Regions from separate parts of the Geomicrobium sp. JSM 1781026 genome, predicted to be linked through region 1. Evidence: predicted binding sites of a transcription regulator. Region 1 holds the regulator's gene; the other holds the start of a gene.

Evidence for each region. The regulator LexA, encoded in region 1, represses DNA repair genes until DNA is damaged. The targets are predictions, from matches to a motif close to CGAACATATGTTCG.
Region 2: a site for LexA is predicted at 1,540-1,553, ahead of ACE1TF_RS07370 (YolD-like family protein). Genes of this name have one in related genera too.

The regions. Positions count from the first base shown of each region.
Region 1 is NZ_JBHFQF010000001.1:566,262-569,416, forward strand. It holds gene ACE1TF_RS02800 (SOS response-associated peptidase) at 1-475, opposite strand, end outside; gene lexA (transcriptional repressor LexA) at 784-1,431, opposite strand; gene ACE1TF_RS02810 (hypothetical protein) at 1,580-1,744, shown strand; gene ACE1TF_RS02815 (DUF896 domain-containing protein) at 1,904-2,128, shown strand; gene tkt (transketolase) at 2,279-3,155, shown strand, end outside.
Region 2 is NZ_JBHFQF010000003.1:409,231-412,385, reverse strand. It holds gene ACE1TF_RS07375 (methyl-accepting chemotaxis protein) at 1-906, opposite strand, end outside; gene ACE1TF_RS07370 (YolD-like family protein) at 1,286-1,384, opposite strand; tRNA gene ACE1TF_RS07365 (tRNA-Thr) at 1,692-1,767, opposite strand; tRNA gene ACE1TF_RS07360 (tRNA-Asn) at 1,775-1,849, opposite strand; gene ACE1TF_RS07355 (GNAT family N-acetyltransferase) at 2,304-2,783, shown strand; gene ACE1TF_RS07350 (MBL fold metallo-hydrolase) at 2,789-3,155, shown strand, end outside.

The DNA of each region.
Region 1 (3,155 bases):
TGTCAGCGACCAATTCGTTTGCTTCTGTCGTAATAATAGCGCAGCTCGTCATCTGTTCTGTGTCGTTTGACCACGTATCCCAAATGCCTGCGAAAGCGAGTGGGTCACCGTTTTTTAATTGGATGTGAAACGGTTGCTTCTTTTTGTTTTTCGTTTGCCATTCGTAAAAGCCAGAGGCAGGAATGATGCATCGCCTCCTTTGAAAGGATTGACGGAAGCTAGGTTTTTCTGTGACGGTCTCTGCTCGGGCATTAATAAGTGGACGGCTAGATTTCTGTTCTTTCGCCCAAGAGGGGATGAGTCCCCATCTGACCGTTTTTAACTGTTCGTACGTACCGCCATGATAAACGCAAAAAATTGATTGAGTCGGTGCGATATTATAGCTTGTTGGTAGTGGGGTATTCTGTCTGTACTTGATGTTAAATAGCTTTTCTAGGGTTTCTAATTGCTCAAAGAATGTAAATCGCCCGCACATGAACGATATCTCCCTTCATCTATTTAGATACCGTTATCGTGCCCAAACCGGCAAATGTGCAAACGCTCGGTTACGTGAGAAATTTTCTTGCATACACTAGATGTAAAAGACACTAAAGGGGTCCGCGTATGCTTGAGTTTGGATTAATTGTGTCACTTATGATCGCTACACCAGGAATTGGAATGCTTAGTGTGATCGGGGTCGCTCTCTATGTGAAAGAACGGAAAAGTAAACAATAAAAACATTATGTAAACTTAAAGCGAAAAAGAAAAAACCTGTGTGTCTACACAGATTATTTCAACAGTTCTTTAATGAATATTTCGCAGTACGCCGGTCACTTTCCCTAGCACAGATACATTATCTAAATAGATCGGTTCCATCGTTTCATTTTCTGGTTGCAAACGAATTTGATTACCTTCCTTGTAAAAGCGCTTTACCGTCGCTTCTTGCTCTTCAGTCATTGCAACGATGATATCGCCATTATTCGCTGTCTGTTGTTGCCGAACAATGACTTGATCCCCGTCCAAAATCCCGGCATCTATCATACTTTCACCGACAATGGTTAGCATGAAAACCGACTCATTCCCAACAAAAGATTCAGGGAGAGGGACGTATTCTTCAATGTTCTCAACAGCCGTAATCGGTTGACCTGCGGTAACTTTACCGATAACGGGTACGTAAGCGGTTGCCGCTGGTGCATTGCTGTTCTCGGTGTATGAAGAGGCGTCTGTCGTTGCACCATCTAATCCTAACACTTCGATTGCGCGAGGTTTTGTAGGGTCACGCCGAATAAAGCCTTTCTTCTCTAATCGTGCTAAATGACCGTGCACAGTAGAGCTTGAAGCGAGACCGACAGCTTCACCGATTTCTCGTACGGACGGCGGGTAACCTTTGCTGCGTACATTATCTTTAATATAAGTAAGAATGCGTTCTTGGCGTGCGGATAACTTTGTCATCGTTTCACCTCATTATCTCTTTCCAATCTTAGGAAAAGCATAGCATACAAAACATGTGTTTGCAAACACTCGTTCTGTTTTTCTTGTTGACAAGAACATTTGTTCCGGTTATGATCGTTATACGAACGTACGTTTTGGAGGGGATCAGATGGTCAAGTTATCAAAAGCACTTATAAAGAGGAAAACGGTAGAAGAGTGGCTCATTATTCTTCTGTTTGGTTTTGCGGTCGCTGTCATGTTGTTTGTAGCCCAAACGTCATTAGCGGCGAGTGAACCCGTCGTTTTAAATCCAGCATTTCTTTCATATAAGTAAAACTAATAACTTTGGCCATCGTTTTACGTGAGGTCTGAAAACAATGACGAACCGGTTAAATTCTTTAAATTATAAATGTTAGGTTTATTTCTTTTGCTGTTCGGGAATATACATACTAACGTGTGAGAACGATGATAAATAACGAAAGGAGGATCCGTGATGAACTCTAGTAAGAAAATCGACCGTATGAACGAACTTGCCAAGCGGGCAAGGACGATGGGGTTAACTCATGACGAAGAGTTCGAACAGCATTCGCTTAGAGATGAGTACTTGAGTAGTCTAAGAACATCTTTTAAGAAGCAATTACAAGCCGTTAAAGTGGTTGATGAGAATGGAAGCGATGTGACTCCTCATTCATTAAAGAAACGAAGGCGTTCCTATTAACAGAATGAATAGCTTAACCCATCAACCTGGACGGTGCATCCAGGTTTTTTCAATGTCATGAACAAACCGCTCTAAAGGTTGTTTTGATGAATAAAACCGTATATCATGGACAAGAGTAGGTTTAATAGGAATGATGGAGAGGATGAACGAGTGTTGAATACAGTAGAAGAAAAAGCAATTAATACGATTCGTACGTTATCCATTGATAGCATTAATCGAGCCAATTCCGGTCACCCGGGGCTTCCGATGGGTGCAGCACCGATGGCGTTTGCATTGTGGACAAGACATTTAAAGCACGAACCAGATAACCCAAACTGGTGGGATCGTGACCGTTTCGTACTTTCGGCCGGACACGGATCGATGCTTTTATATAGCCTGCTTCATCTTAGTGGATATGACTTGAGCATGGATGAACTGAAGAACTTCCGCCAATGGGGAAGTAAAACGCCAGGTCACCCTGAATACGGACATACACCAGGTGTGGATGCAACAACAGGACCTCTCGGTCAAGGCCTTGCAATGGCTGTAGGTATGGCAATGGCTGAATCCCACCTGAGCGCAGTATACAATACATCCAAATATGAGCTGTTTGACCATTACACGTACGCTCTTTGTGGTGACGGAGATGTGATGGAAGGGGTCGCTTCAGAATCCGCATCCCTTGCGGGTCATCTCGGACTTGGGAAGCTTGTTGTTTTGTATGATTCAAATGACATCTCTTTAGATGGAGATTTGAATCGCTCGTTTTCTGAGGATGTAATGGCACGTTACGATGCATACGGCTGGCACACGATTCTTGTAGAAGATGGAAGTGATGTTGATGCCATTGACCGGGCAATTGCAGATGCAAAAGCGGATCCGCGTCCAAGCTTGATTGAAATTAAGACAGTCATCGGTTTTGGGTCCCCGAACAGAGCAGGTACGAATGAAGCTCACGGGAAAGCTCTCGGAGCAGACGAGACTGTACTCGTGAAAGAAAGCTATAAATGGGAGCACGATGAGTTCCATGTGCCTGAGGAAGTGGCTT
Region 2 (3,155 bases), on a different contig from region 1:
TTTCCTAAATTCAGATGATTTTTCTCGCAAGTCTTCTGCTGTGTCGCTTACATTCTGGAATTCCTTCATTGCTTGGGATATGTGCTGAAGAGTTAACTGAAATTGTTCCTCAGAAATGCCCGCAGATACAATAACTCCATCAACATCTACACCGATTGCATCAACGAGCTCATTTACATATTCAATCGATTTTTTGGAGTTGTTGGCAAGGCTACGAACCTCATCAGCAATAACCGCAAACCCTTTACCGCCATCTCCTGCTCTTGCTGCTTCAATAGCAGCGTTCAGTGCCAAAATATCTGTGGTGATTGCAATCTCACTAATGGTTTTTGCTATGCCTTCAATTTTTTTTGAACTTTCTTTTAAGTTGTTAAAAATTATAGTATTTGATTGAGATTGGTTTATTAATTCCTCGGTTTGCTCCTTAATATCAAATCCCTTTAGAAGCCCACGTTTTGCTGTTGTTAGCACCGCGTTAGATGCGTCCAAAATATTTGATGTAATTTCATTTATGGCAGTATCTCTTTTCGTTATGTCGGTGGCTATCTTTATAATAGATATAACGTTCCCATTATCGTCTTTTACTGGCATATAGGTAGCTTCCAGAATAAGGATACTTCCATCCTTCTTTACTCTTTTGATCTTATCTTGAAATTGCTCCCCTAAGCGGAGCTTTTCCCAGAACTGCTCATATTCTTCACTCTGAGAGAAATTATCTAGACATAGTTGGCGATGATGAGTATCAATTAATTCATTTAATGAGTATCCAACTGTTTTAGAAAAGATTGTATTTGCCCATTTGATTATTCCATCAGGCTTAAATTCAATCATTGCTAATGAGTTTTCTACAGCATGTAATAAGTGTCGTTGGTCGTGGTTTTGTCTACTGGATAGAGACGTGTGCATTACTACCTCCTAAATTTAAATTCAAATAATTATAACAAAAAAGAGCATTGTGGTGATCACAAGCGCCTAATTAAATGTAAATAAAATAGTTCGAATCGACTATTAAATTAGTCAATTAAACGTAAAAAAGCACGCTCATTGAGAGCGTGTCAATTACAGGAATTGGAGCGGATGTTACTAGATTGATCTATGTGTTTGACTTTTATTCATTATTGAATGACAAAAACACGGGTGCGGGCCCGCATCTATATCGCCTTACATCCGTCACCACATCAAACTTCAAGTAATGCATCACACCCTCCGCAAGCACATGAAACTGCCGTTGGTCGTGATTGACATAATGACAATGGTCCAAGACCTCGTAAAACAGCCCATCTCGTCAAAATGTAAACTGGATCAACTGGTTGTGTTCCATGCAGTCATCCAAAACGAGAGCAAACTCCTCCCACTGCTGCTCATCAATTTCTGGTTTATCCACCTTTTGGATGATCTTTCTGATGATCCAGCCACGCCTCGCGCCATTCAGGTAAGATCATTGGACTTGATTCCCAGCGCATGTTTGAGCCGGGCGTTAGTTTGTTGTCTTTCACGATGTACCCCCTCAATCGGGAATTTATGATCTTATTATATATTCGAACAAATGTTCTTTATCAAATGTTAAAAAATAGCAGCGTTTTACCACTGCACTTCACGAAAGGTCACCGCTTTGGTACCAAACGACCTCATATCAAAACAAAAGCGAGTTCCAGCAAATGCTGAAACCCGCGTCGTTATTAGTGTTTAGATGGAGCTTCCTACCGGGCTTGAACCGGTGACCTCATCCTTACCATGGATGCGCTCTACCAGCTGAGCTAAGGAAGCGATAAAATGGCTCCGCAGGCAGGATTCGAACCAGCGACCTACCGGTTAACAGCCGGTTGCTCTACCACTGAGCTACTGCGGAATATGTATGCTTGACGTCACGTTCATATCTTAGCACAGTCGGAAGAGTTTGGCAATGCGTGGCATCGTTTTTTGTTTGGAGTGAAAATTTATTTCAAAGATGACTTGTATTTGTGATTTTCGGGTATAGAGTGTAGTAAAATTGGCTTTTATCTATTAAAATCATCCTATAATCTAGAAAATATAACCAAAGGACGCTAGACTTATGTATCAATGGAAAGTATGATTGAGATGCATTGTAAAGTATTGGCTCAAAAGAAATTCGTATATTATGAAAAGAACATAAAAAGATTAGGAATAGAAAGAAATATTGATCTTTTTCGACAAAATATCATCTTTATGTGTAGAATTTTGTTATAATGATAGGGTATTCTTTCACGTTGTTGCCATGGGTTTGTAAGGTAGAAAGCGAACACCTCAGCTGAGCAATACTATTATGATTACGGGGTGAAACTATGGAAATCCGCTTTGCCACGCTCGATGATGTTGAGCAATTAATCGTAATGCGTTGGACGGATGCAAAAGAACAAGACAGTAGTTTGGATGAGAGTAGTTATACTGTTTTCCATGAGGAGTATAATAATTACTTGTTTGAAATTATTTTGAGTGATGAGCATTATGTTTGGGTAGCAGAAGACGATGGAAGTTTGACAGGGCAGATGTCATTGAAAGTTTCTCGAGGTTTTCCTTACCCAGATCAAGAACAAAATGTTTATGCTGTTATAACTAGTGCGTACACGACGCCGCAATATCGAGAGCGTAAGATTCTTGAGAGTATAATGGATGCGGTGAAGCAGTTTAAGGTTGAAGAAGCCATCACGCTCTTGTATGTTTCTTCAGAGATTTGTTGTGAGTCTGCGTTTTTTGAGAAGGCTGGATTTACTTACAGTAGCGCGTTTTTAACGCATATAGACGACCATTCAAATGAGGATTGATTCATATGAACGTCACACCGATCGGTGTTTGGGGTGCGTACCCGAAGCGAGGGGAGGCCACCTCTGCTTTTTTATTGGAAGAAAAAGGGTTTCGCTGTTTGTTTGATTGTGGGAGTGGCGTTTTGTCAGCGCTCCAACTTAAAATATCACTACACGAGCTTGATGCGGTTGTGGTCAGTCATTACCATCCAGATCATGTAGCGGATATTGGATGCTTACAGCATGCGCTATTCATTGATTCACATTTAGGGAAGCGAACGGCTACATTGCCGATTTATGCGCATCCGTATGACAAGGAGCAATTTTCAAGGCTGGATTATCAAAAGGTGTCAAAGGGATTTCCATTAGAGGCAGAGCAGTCATTAACGGTTG